Regions from separate parts of the Exiguobacterium sp. s91 genome, predicted to be linked through region 2. Evidence: riboswitches for the same ligand, from Rfam matches in the RefSeq annotation. Region 2 holds a riboswitch; each other region holds the start of a gene.

Region 1 (3,097 bases), 440 kb from region 2:
GTCGCGATCTCTACGCAGCAGTAGCAGAGGAAACACAAATCGTCGGAATCGATGAAGTTCAATTCTTTGATGATGAGATCGTACAAGTCATCGAAGCACTTGCACAAGACGGAAAACGCGTCATTTGTGCAGGCCTTGATCAAGATTTCCGGGCAGAGCCATTCGGCAAGATGCCGGAATTACTGGCGCGCGCAGAATTCGTGACGAAGCTGCAAGCCATCTGTCTTTCGTGTGGTGATCCGGCTTCCCGGACACAACGGTTGATTGATGGAAAACCAGCGAACTACGATGATCCGATCATCCTAGTGGGCGCTTCAGAATCGTATGAGCCACGGTGCCGCCATTGCCATGAGGTGCCTGGAAAGCCGAAGCCGCTCCAATCGGTGCAGCACCAAGAAAATTAAAAAAGACGTACCGATCGCGGTCGTCCTTTGATGTAACAGCTATTCGCTTTTAAGTGAATAGCTGTTTTTTTATTATCCCGTTTCCTGTGAGAACCGGCTTGAGCGTTCGATAAAGCGGATCGTCTCACGAACGATCAAATCCTGATCATGATCGAGGGTCGCGACGTGGTACGAGTTCAGTAAACAGTAGCTTCGTTTATCATTCGTTCCGATGTGCTGATGCAGATAATCCGAGCTCGACGGCGGGACGACGTGATCGGTCGCCGAGTAGAGAATTAATGTCGGCAGAAGGATTGATCCTAAGCGTCCTTTCGTTTCATCCATCAGACGGACGAGTTCGAACGCACAACGACTTGGAACGAGGTCATAGATGATTTCGAAAGCAGACCGTTTGATGTCCGGTGCCCCTTCCGGTAAGTACTGTGGACCGTCCTCGAACGAAAGTGCTTCATAGGATGGAACGGAAAGTGCGGCATTGATCGTAATGATGCCGGCAAACGGAATGCCGTCAGCAGCGAGTGACAGTGCAAGCGTCGCACCCATCGATTGACCGATGACGAAGACTTGATCGCATGTTTCTTGTAAACGTTCATAGCCGTCTTGCAGGCTTTGCTTCCAACATCGAGCAGTCGATTGTTCAAACTCGCGGACGTTCGTTCCATGTCCGCGTAAGCGCGGGGCATAGACGGTAAAACCTTCAGCAGCGAATGCCTCACCGACGTCGCGGACACTTTGCGGAGTGGCATTAAAACCATGACAGATTAGAATACCGATCGGTCCACCTTGAAAATAAAACGCTTCAGCACCAGTCAATACAGGATAGTTCATCATTACTATTTTTCCTCCATTCATGAAAAAAACTCGTCGACGTCACTGCTTGGACGCCCACGAGTTTTTCACCGTATCATCCAAAGCCGCGCTTTGCTGGTCGGAGCACCTTACAGATTGCAGGTTGCCGTGAAGTCATAGAGCCAGGTCTCTCGTTCACTCTTGATAAATATCATATTGGAATTGTCGGAATAATCATTGAAACGATGGTAGCACGACCAAAAATGACTTGTCAAATCTTTCTTGACGAATCATGATCCGTTGAGTAAGCTAACTCATAACTTGTTCATCCATCGATATGCGCCAAATGGATTATTTTTGCAAAGTTGGTTGACTTTTAAAGTTTCGACCCGTAATGTAAAAATTAGTTTTACGACATAAGCAACAACGCAACAACACACATACGAATTTCATACCGCAATACTTATCCAGAGAGGTGGAGGGACTGGCCCTACGAAACCTCGGCAACAGACTCATTATGAGCACTGTGCCAATTCCATCAGACAGATGTCTGAGAGATGAGTAGAGTGGATTCTGCCACTGTGCGGATCCAGGTCTCTTCTTGTTTCTCAAGAAGGGACCTTTTTTGTTGAATGAAGGGGGAAAACGGAATGATCGCATTTCATCAAGTCAAGAAAACGTACGTCACGAAAGATCAGACGATCGCAGCGCTCGACGGTGTCGACCTGACGATCGAAAAAGGCGAAATCTTTGGTGTCATCGGCTTTAGCGGTGCCGGAAAAAGTTCACTACTCCGCTGTGTCAATCTATTAGAACGACCGACGTCAGGAACGGTGACGGTCGATGGAGAAGATTTAACGCAACTGTCTCCGAAAAAATTGCGCCAAGCAAAACAACGGATCGGGATGATCTTTCAGCACTTCAATCTATTGAATGCGAACACGGTCTTTGCGAATGTCGCGAAACCACTCGTTCTCGCAGGCGTCAAGAAAGACGAAATTCGCCGCCGGGTGACGGAGTTACTCGAATTCGTCGATCTCGCGGACAAGGCGGATCATTATCCGGATCAATTGTCGGGTGGGCAGAAACAGCGCGTTGGTATCGCCCGGGCACTCGCGACGCAACCTTCCGTCCTCTTATGTGACGAAGCGACGTCAGCACTCGATCCCCAAACGACACATCATATTCTCCAGTTATTAAAACGTATCAATGCGGAGTACGGGATCACGATTCTCTTGATCACCCACGAGATGGGCGTCATTCGGGAGATTTGCGACCGCGTCGCTGTCATTGAAGCTGGGAAACTGATCGAGTCAGGAACGGTCTTTGATGTCTTTTCAAACCCGCAGACCGAGACAGCACAGAACTTCGTCCGCTCCGTCATGCACGACGAGATTCCAGCATCGATTCGCCAGTTGATCGAGTCCCGGAATGCGAATCCGATCTATAAGATTCATTTCCTCGGACATCACACCGGGCAGCCGCTCTTATCGCAAGTTGCGAAACGCTTTGACGTCGATGTCAACATCTTGCACGGTAGCATCACGGAGTTGCAGGATACGCCGTTCGGCACCTTACTCGTCGAGTTGATTGGTGAGCAGGCTGAAGTGAAACGAGCGTTACACTACATCGATCAGGCACAGGTGACGGTCGAGGAGGTACTTGCTCATGCTAGTTAATTACAGTGATATCTGGACAGCATTTTTGCAGACGATGACGATGGTATCCGTTTCGCTCTTATTCTCGACCTTGATCGGCTTACCACTCGGGATCCTGCTTGTCGTCACGCGAAAAGGAGCATTGCTTGAAAATGTCCCGCTGTTCACGTTCTTCAACAGTATCGTCAATATTTTCCGCTCGATTCCGTTCATCATCTTACTCGTCGCGATCATCCCGTTGACGCG
Region 2 (3,097 bases):
TATTTCAAACGCACACGAAACCGTCCCAAGACGGATTTCATGAGGCGACATGGCGAAGACGAATGACAGATTCTACTTGCCCAAAGACTTCTTCCGTCATCTCACTGAGTTCTTCAAAACCGAATGAGGTTAAGAACTGACGTGCTTTATAGTTACGTGCCTCCACGTATACTTCGAGTGGGACGGCTCCTTGTCGTTCGAGTTCACGGATCAGCCGTCGTCCGATTCCGTTTTGCTGATATTTCGGCAAGACGTACAGACGAATGATCTCCCACGTTCCCTCAACATCAACAGCATGAATGAAACCGACGATTTCCTCATCGATGATTCCGACATAAAAATACTCTCCCCGTGCTTCTTCCGCCGTCCGGATCGCACGAACGACTTCTTCTTGCGGATACGCCTCCTGCACGAAATGCGCTTTCGAACGTTCGGAATAGATTTCTGCATACGTATCCAACCAAGATGTGACGGCAATGTCATGAATACGTCCTGCATCAGCTGGAATAGCTTCGCGTATTTCCATAATCGGAACCCCCCTTTGTATTCATACGAATCGACTCATGTACTTTTACCCTCTTCTAGAAAAAACATTCGTTTCCTGCAAAGTTCCACGGAAACAAAAAAGTCCGAAAACCCGCGTAGGGTTTTCGGACTTTTTGATTATGCGAAACGTTTTGCTTGTTCTTCAAGAACTGCTGCTTTATCTGTTTGCTCCCATGGAAGCTCAACATCTGTACGACCGAAGTGACCGTATGCAGCTGTTTGACGATAGATCGGACGACGGAGATCAAGCATGTTGATGATTCCAGCCGGACGAAGATCGAAGTTTTCAGCAACCAATTCGACGAGTTGCGCTTCAGGAAGTTTTCCTGTACCGAATGTATCAACCGCGATTGATACTGGGTGCGCGACACCGATTGCGTACGCGAGTTGAACTTCTGCTTTGTCTGCAAGACCTGCAGCAACGAGGTTCTTCGCGACGTAACGTGCTGCGTATGCAGCTGAACGGTCGACTTTTGTTGGATCTTTACCTGAGAATGCTCCACCGCCGTGGCGTGCGTATCCACCATACGTATCAACGATGATCTTACGACCAGTTAATCCAGCATCTCCTTGTGGTCCGCCAATGACGAAACGACCAGTTGGGTTGATGAAGAATTTCGTTGCTGCGTCGATGTATTCAGCCGGGATAACCGGTGTGATGACGTGTTCTTTCAAGTCAGCTTGGATTTGCTCAAGCGTGACTTCTTCTGCATGTTGTGTCGAGATGACGATCGTATCGACACGAACTGGCTCGTTGTTCTCGTTGTATTCGACCGTGACTTGTGTTTTTCCGTCTGGACGAAGGTAGTCGAGTTGACCGTTTTTACGCACTTCTGCCAAACGGCGTGCGAGACGGTGTGAGAGCGAGATTGGAAGTGGCATGAGTTCTGGTGTTTCTTTCGTTGCGTAACCGAACATGAGACCTTGGTCTCCTGCACCGATTGCATCGATTTCTGCATCAGACATGCTACCTTCACGTGCTTCAAGCGCTTGGTCGACACCAAGAGCGATGTCTGCTGATTGCTCATCGATTGATGTCAATACAGCACACGTGTCAGCGTCGAAACCGTATTTCGCGCGTGTATAACCGATTTCACGAATCGTTTCACGGACGACTTTTGGAATGTCGACGTAAGTCGATGTCGTGATCTCACCTGCAACGAGAACGAGACCTGTTGTAACAGAAGTTTCTGCCGCAACACGCGCGTTTGGATCCGCTGCGAGGATTGCATCAAGAATTGAATCCGAAATTTGGTCACAGATTTTATCTGGATGACCTTCAGTGACTGACTCCGACGTGAATAGTCGGCGATTAAGGTTTGTCATGTATGACCCTCCCAAAAAAGAATTTGACGGTGTACTCATTTCCCCTAGTTGAGTGGGACGGTAAAATGAAAAAAACCTTTCCAAGTCCAAAAAATGGTCAGGGAAAGGTTGTGCGTTCTTCCTTTACCCTCTTATCGTTCGAAGTGTTTACTTCGCTTCAGGAGAGCACCTTTTCCCTCATTAATATGTGAATTAATGTAGGACGGTTGCCGGGTTTCTTCGGGCCTTGTTCCCTCCACCTGCTCAGAATAAGAGTATCCGTTACGAATTACATGATATAAAGTTGTACCTACTCTGTCAAGCAAGGTTTCAAATTCTAGTCGAAACTTTTTGAAAGAGATGTTAAACTGTTAATGCTGAAAGCGTTTCCAGATAAATAGAAATCAGCACCAGAAAATGATTGCTCTCTCTTTAGTATGTCATATATAATAAATGTGTCATACTAAATACAGTGAGCCAAAACCAACGTAGGGGAAAGGTGGGGTCAGGATGCCGATGACGGTCCTGAATATCGAAGAACTACTCAAGAAAGAGCATGTGTTCAAACAACTATCTGTTGCTGAACTTGTCGAACATGCGATTCGAAACGAAGAAGGTGTCCTTGCTGAGAACGGCGCATTATCTGTAGAAACGGGGAAATTTACAGGTCGTTCACCAAAAGATAAGTTCATCGTCCGTGATTCTTCCTGCGAGTCTCACATTGATTGGGGTCATGTCAACCAACCAATGGATGGAGACAAATTTGAACAATTGTTGCAAAAGGTTCTTCGTTACATGAACGAAGCCGATCAGCTCTACTACACAGAAGCTGCTGCTGGAGCAGATACGCACTTCACCCTTCCGGTCCGTGTGCTCACACAATACGCTTGGCATAACCTGTTTGCCAAACAACTTTTTTTACGCGAGTATCCTGAAGTGGCTGCCTTCGAACCGTTCACGGTCGTCTATGCGCCACATTTCAAAGCAGATCCTGCCGTTGACGGAACGAACTCTGAGACGTTCATCGCGATGTCGTTCGAACACCGGATCGTCTTGATCGGTGGAACGGAATACGCGGGAGAAATCAAAAAATCAATCTTTTCCGTCATGAACTATCTCTTGCCACAAGAAAATGTCCTTTCGATGCACTGCTCGGCAAACGTCGGACACGAAGGCGACGTCGCCTTGTTCTTCGGTCTATCCGGTACTGGTAAGACCACCCTCTCAGCAGACGATAGCCGTCAAT
Region 3 (3,097 bases), on a different contig from region 2:
TCAAAAAACGATATGCCGTATCGAAGCCGTCGTCTCGACGGAGCGAATGAGAGAGAATCCAGAACGTGTCGTGTTTGAACAAGCAATCGTCAAGGCGCATGGAATCATTGAGGAAACGGTGAATGGTCCACTGCAAGATGAGTCGGGCAGATCGTTCTATTATGTCGTTCCGGTAGAAGACATGCGCTATTTCCGACTAGAAGCAGGTCAACTCGTCGATCTCGTCATGTGGCGGGAACGGAAGGATACACTGACGATTGCTTGGAAGCATCCATTCACGTATAAAGAGCCGATCGTCAACGCATCATCTAACCGCCCATCAGAGGTAGAGCAACCGGTAGTGAAGACGTCTGTGACAACGAAAAAGTCAAATCGGTATGCACGAAAAATGAAACGACAACCGGTTCCGAAAGCTAAAAAAGCACAGCGTCGCGTCCGTATACCAAAAGAGCGAACGATTGAACCGATCGTGACGACAGCCGTACCTGGACAATTGATGGATTTCGTTGATAAGACACCACTTGATTTCACGCGCTTCACAGGAATGCGTCTCGTCATCGTCGGAAATGAACAACAGACCGCTGTCTATCGCGAGTTCTTTGCGCCGACGGGAATCGAATTGATTCATCTTGCAGGGGACGCACAGTCCGCGAAAAAGATTGCCTGTCTCGCCAAAAAGACGGACGCGATCGTCGTCGTGACGAGTCGCGTTTCTCATGCAGCGAGTGCACATGTCATCGCGCAGGCGAAAAAGCATGGTATTCCATTCGCGATGGAACGGCTCGACGGTCGACGATCGTTATACACGGCGTGTGAACGACAACTTGAGCGTGCTTGGCTCAACCAGCAACGAGACGGGAAATTATTGAAAAAAGAGTGAAACATTAGAAGAATTCGACCGTAAAGTAAGGTGAGAACTTATTTTTCAAGGAGGACCTTACTCATGTCATCTCAATTAAAAAAAGCAGCGAAGGAGTCGCTCAGCGGTCGTTGGGGATTTGCCATCCTCATGTTCGTACTGTTTTCTATCATCCAGAGCGTTCCGACGTTCATCGGACCAGATCCTAACGAAGATCTAAATGCGATGAGTGCGGTCAGTATCATTCTTTCGATTTTATTGATCCCAATCGCAGCGGGTTGGACGTGGGTCGCGATGTCGTTCGCACGCAATGAAGAAGTCAAAGTAGCTGATTTGTTCGAGCCGTATAAAATCTTCGGCAAAGTCATCGGCGTCTCGATTGTGCAAGCGGTCTTCTTATTCTTATGGACATTACTCTTGATCATTCCAGGGATCATCAAGTCGTTCTCTTACCTGTTGACGTTCTACATCCTTCGAGATGAACCATCGGTCGGTATCTTCGAGGCCATCACACGTTCACGTCAACTCATGGATGGTCATAAAATGGAAGCATTCTTACTCTTCCTATCATTCATTGGTTGGGCATTACTCGTGATCGTTACACTTGGTCTTGCTGTCTTATGGGTTGGACCATACTTCAGCGTCACAATGGCAAAATTCTATGATCGTGTGCGTGGTGAACAAGCGCCAGAGCCAACATCAGATTTCGTCGCACCATATTAATACCGAATCCCGACACGACGTCGGGATTTTTTTATGCGTGAAATAATTCCGATTGGAAAAGACGGTTTAATGGTTGCTTTAGTTCAGTGAATTTTGTACGATGAATGCAACACATCTTATCTAGAGAAGTCGAGGGACTGGCCCGAAGACACTTCAGCAACCCCGCTACGGCGGAAGGTGCTACTTCCAGGAAGGGATACCTTCCGAAGATAAGAGCGGACAGGACAAGATACCGTCGCTCTTTTCGAACTTCGAAAAGAGCGTTTTTTTATGATAAGGGGGACGATGGAGTGGAGTATGGTTTTTGGTTACCGATTTTTGGGGGATGGTTACGTAACGTCGAGGATGAACAGATGCCACCGACCTTCGATTATGCGAAACAAGTCGCACAAACAGCAGAACGAATCGGGTTCTCGACGACGTTGATTGCGGAATTGAACTTGAATGATATCAAAGGCATTAAGGAACCGAGTCTTGAGGCATGGACGACGGCAGCAGCGATTGCTGCAACGACAGAACGCCTTGAGATCATGACAGCGGTTCGTCCCGGGTTCCATAATCCAGCGACGACGGCGAAGATGGCGGCAAACATCGATCAGTTGAGTGGTGGACGCTTTACGCTCAACGTCGTTTCAGCGTGGTGGGCAGAGGAAGCGAAACAATACAACGGTATCTTCACAGCGCACGATGAACGCTATGCTCGGACGGAAGAGTTCGTCACGGTCATGAAGGGACTGTGGGCAGATGCGTCACCGTATAGCTTCTCCGGTCATCACTACACGATCGAGCAAGCAGAACTCCATCCGAAGCCAGTCCAGCGTCCAGGCATCAAGCTCTACGCTGGTGGAGAGAGTGAAGCTGGAAAGCGAACGATCGTCGAACACTGTGACGCTTATGTCATGCACGGGGGCACTGTTGAAGAAGTAGCCCATAAAATCGACGACATGAAAGTACGCCGGGAAGCGACGGGACAAAAGCCGCTCGAAAGCTTCGGTCTTGCTGCCTACATCATTTGTCGGGATACGGAAGAAGAAGCACTTCTTGAATGGCAACGGATCACGGACGTCAAGGAAGACAGCGCCGGTTATGCCGGTTATCAGGATTTCATTAGTAAATCGCAACTGGAGCAACAGGTCGAGCGGAACGATTATTCTGTCTCGAACCGTGGTCTACGTCCGAATTTAATCGGGACACCAGAACAAATCGCTGAACGGATTCTAGCGTTCGAAGCCGTCGGTGTCACGTTACTTTTGTTACAATTCTCACCACAACTTGAAGAAATGGAACGCTTTGCTCGTGACGTAATGCCACTGGTCGAAGCGAAACGAAAGGTAGGTCAACAATCATGACAAAAATTCATATTCTCCACGAAAACCAAGAATGGACGGACCATCTCATCAAACGTCTCGAAGAACTCGAATTACCGTATGAACAGTGGCACTTGAATGAAGGAATCGTTCCGCTGGATGAACTGCCGCCAGAAGGCGTCTTTTACAGCCGGATGAGTGCTTCTTC
Region 4 (3,097 bases), 250 kb from region 2:
CTTTCCAGTTAGCTCGCTTCATCTTCCCACTCCTCTCCCTACTCTTTATTCCCGCTCCACTTATCTGTACCTGTTTATCCGACAATTTTTTTGAATTTCGAAAAAGTTCTTTTCTTTTGACTGAATATTCGTTATCCTTGACGACAATACCACGAAGGAGGCATTCATCCATGAAACATTTCGCTCCATCCATCGCCATTGATCGGCTTCCTGCTCCTGTCTTCGCTGAACTCGCGAACCGAATCGGTGCTGTAAAAGCTGCCGGACACGATGTCATCACACTTGGTCAAGGAACGCCTGACCAGACGACGCCTGTACATATTCTCGATGCCTTAAAACAAGCCATCGACGAGCCAACGAACCTTCAATATCCACCGTTTCGTGGACATGATTTTCTAAAGCAAGCCGTCGCTAGCTTTTACGCGACTGAGTTCGGTGTCACAATCGATCCAGCAACGGAAGTCGCGATTCTCCTCGGTAGTAAAGCCGGTATCGTCGCCTTACCGCAGACAATCGTCAACCCTGGAGAAGGAGTCATCGTTCCGGATCCAGGATACCCGGATTACCTGTCTGGCGCAGCACTTGCTGGTGCATTCCCGATCACGCTTCCGTTGCTTGAAAAAAATAACTTCTTACCGGATTACGACTTACTTGATACGACGGACGTCGAGCGTGCCCGGATGTTGTTCCTCAACTACCCGAGTAATCCGACGGGTGCGACCGCGACGGCAGAAGCCTTCGAACAGACAGTCGCTTTCGCCGATGCCCATGATATCTGTGTCGTCCATGACTTAGCATACGGCGGCATCAGTTTCGATGGTCCGACGCGAAGCTTCCTGCAGACGGAAGGGGCAAAAGACGTCGGGATCGAGCTATTCTCACTCTCAAAACGCTTCAACATGTCCGGCTTCCGGATCGCCTTTGCGATTGGTAATCCGTCCGTCATCTCAAGCATCGAGACGTACCAAGAACATCTCTACGTCAGTGCCTTCACACCGATTCAACATGCTGCGACCGTCGCCCTGACGAGTGACCAGACATGTGTCCGCGAGTTAAGCAGTCTGTACGAAACACGACGCGATGCGTTGTTCGCAAAACTCGATGCGATTGGTTGGAGTGGACCACGACCGGGCGGTTCCTTCTTCGTCTGGCTTCCTGTTCCGGAAGGTTACACGTCCCAAAGCTTCACCGATCACCTGCTTGACGAAGCACACGTCGCCGTGACCCCTGGATCCTTCTTCGGCGAATACGGTGAAGGCTACGTCCGGATCAGCTTGATTGCTGACGTCGAACGTCTAGAAGAAGCCGTCGATCGAATCGGAACGCTCAACCTGTTCCGGACACCTGTTGCGGAATAATTCTGAAAAAACATTTGACAGATGGGAATCATTTCCGTTAAAGTAAATCCCAACAGCATAACTACTTATCGAGAGCGACCGAGGGATTAGGCCCAACGACGTCCGGCAACCACCTGTAAGGAACGGTGCCACATCCTACAGAATGATTTTCATTCTGAGAGATAAGTTACGAAATCTTACACTTTCGTCGCTTTTTTCTGGTTGCTCCGCTACTAGGAAAAAGCGACTTTTTTTGTATGAGGAGATGAGCGGATGATTGAATTCAAACACATTACAAAACGGTTCGTTCGAGATCGGACCCCGATTTTTGCATTACGGGATGTCGATTTGACGATCCAAAAAGGAGAAATCTTCGGGATCATCGGTGAGTCCGGTGCCGGTAAGAGTACGTTACTTCGCCTAATCAACGGGCTTGAGCATCCGACACAGGGAAGCGTCAAGGTCGACGGTGTCTCGCTTGGCGGAATGTCAAAAGCAGATCTGCGTCAACTTCGCTTACGGACAGGAATGATCTTTCAGCATTTCCAATTGATCCAGTCGCGCAACGTCGCGGATAACATCGCTTTTGCGCTCAAGGCTGCTGGCGTCAAACGAGCAGATTTCCCGGAGCGAATTCGCGAACTCGTCTCGCTCGTCGGACTTGAAGGATTTGAGACGAACTTCCCGAGCCAATTAAGCGGTGGGCAGAAACAGCGCGTCGGGATTGCCCGGGCACTCGCGAACGATCCGACCGTCTTGTTATGTGACGAAGCGACATCAGCTCTTGACCCCGTTACGACACTACAGATCCTTGAACTGCTGAAGGATTTGAATGAACGACTCGGATTGACGATCGTCCTCATCACGCATGAGATTGATGTCGTCAAACAGATTTGCCATCGCGTCGCGGTCATGTCGCAAGGTGAAGTCGTTGAAGTCGCCTCAACCTATGACCTGTTCAGTCAAGCCAAGCATCCAGTGACGCAACATTACGTCGATACGGCACTACAAATCGAATTGCCAGAACGCATCTTACAGGCAACTCCAGGCAAGATCATCCGCTTGCAGTTCACGGGCGAGAAGACCGGTGAGAGTACGTTATCAGAAGCAATCCGCCGTTACGATATCTCAGTCAGCATCTTGCACGGCAAGGTCGACTACATTCAAGACGTCGCCTTCGGTGTCCTGATTGTCAGCTTGACGGGATCATCCGACCAAATCGCTCCTGCCCTCGACTGGCTCGCGACGGAACTTCATGCACTCGAGGTGATTCAGGATGTGGCTTGATCGTATTCAAACGATGTTACCTGAGCTCTTGAAGGCACTCGGCGAGACGGCGTGGATGGTAGGAATTTCACTTGCCTTTGCATTGGTCGTCGGGATTCCGCTCGGGATTCTCTTGTTCGTCACCGACCGGGGATTATTTTTTCAAAACCTTGCCGTCCGCCGTGTCCTTGACTTCGTCGTCAACATCGTCCGGTCGCTACCGTTCATCATCTTGCTGGTTGCCCTCATTCCGTTAACGAAGTTCTTACTCGACAATACGATTGGTCCGACGGCAGCATCCGTCAGTCTCAGTGTCGCAGCGATTCCGTTTCTCGCGCGACTCGTTGAGACGTCACTGCGCGAAATTCCGCCTGGTCTAATCGAAGCAGCGGAAGCATGTGGGGCGAAACCATTACGGATCATCGTCAGTGTCCTCTTACCGGAAGCACTCCCTGGCATCATTCAGGGCATCACATTAACGACGATCAGCTTGA

Evidence for each region. Region 2 has a riboswitch for S-adenosylmethionine ahead of metK (methionine adenosyltransferase). Riboswitches for the same ligand answer to the same signal wherever they lie in the genome.
Region 1: another riboswitch for S-adenosylmethionine. It lies ahead of KNQ06_RS00410 (methionine ABC transporter ATP-binding protein); the one in region 2 lies ahead of metK (methionine adenosyltransferase).
Region 3: another riboswitch for S-adenosylmethionine. It lies ahead of KNQ06_RS13995 (LLM class flavin-dependent oxidoreductase); the one in region 2 lies ahead of metK (methionine adenosyltransferase).
Region 4: another riboswitch for S-adenosylmethionine. It lies ahead of KNQ06_RS01285 (methionine ABC transporter ATP-binding protein); the one in region 2 lies ahead of metK (methionine adenosyltransferase).

Annotation. Positions count from the first base shown of each region.
Region 1 is NZ_JACSMZ010000001.1:69,403-72,499, forward strand. Features, by position in the region: gene KNQ06_RS00400 (thymidine kinase) at 1-404, shown strand, start outside; gene KNQ06_RS00405 (alpha/beta hydrolase) at 477-1,235, opposite strand; SAM riboswitch class I at 1,303-1,404, opposite strand; SAM riboswitch class I at 1,654-1,757, shown strand; gene KNQ06_RS00410 (methionine ABC transporter ATP-binding protein) at 1,844-2,872, shown strand; gene KNQ06_RS00415 (methionine ABC transporter permease) at 2,862-3,097, shown strand, end outside.
Region 2 is NZ_JACSMZ010000001.1:510,862-513,958, reverse strand. Features, by position in the region: gene KNQ06_RS02565 (GNAT family N-acetyltransferase) at 38-526, opposite strand; gene metK (methionine adenosyltransferase) at 664-1,872, opposite strand; SAM riboswitch class I at 2,001-2,127, opposite strand; gene pckA (phosphoenolpyruvate carboxykinase (ATP)) at 2,362-3,097, shown strand, end outside.
Region 3 is NZ_JACSMZ010000003.1:164,496-167,592, reverse strand. Features, by position in the region: gene KNQ06_RS14005 (DUF2325 domain-containing protein) at 1-880, shown strand, start outside; gene KNQ06_RS14000 (DUF975 family protein) at 944-1,582, shown strand; SAM riboswitch class I at 1,696-1,798, shown strand; gene KNQ06_RS13995 (LLM class flavin-dependent oxidoreductase) at 1,873-2,931, shown strand; gene KNQ06_RS13990 (ATP-grasp domain-containing protein) at 2,928-3,097, shown strand, end outside.
Region 4 is NZ_JACSMZ010000001.1:260,666-263,762, reverse strand. Features, by position in the region: gene KNQ06_RS01295 (glycoside hydrolase family 13 protein) at 1-22, opposite strand, end outside; gene KNQ06_RS01290 (aminotransferase class I/II-fold pyridoxal phosphate-dependent enzyme) at 171-1,358, shown strand; SAM riboswitch class I at 1,421-1,526, shown strand; gene KNQ06_RS01285 (methionine ABC transporter ATP-binding protein) at 1,611-2,624, shown strand; gene KNQ06_RS01280 (methionine ABC transporter permease) at 2,614-3,097, shown strand, end outside.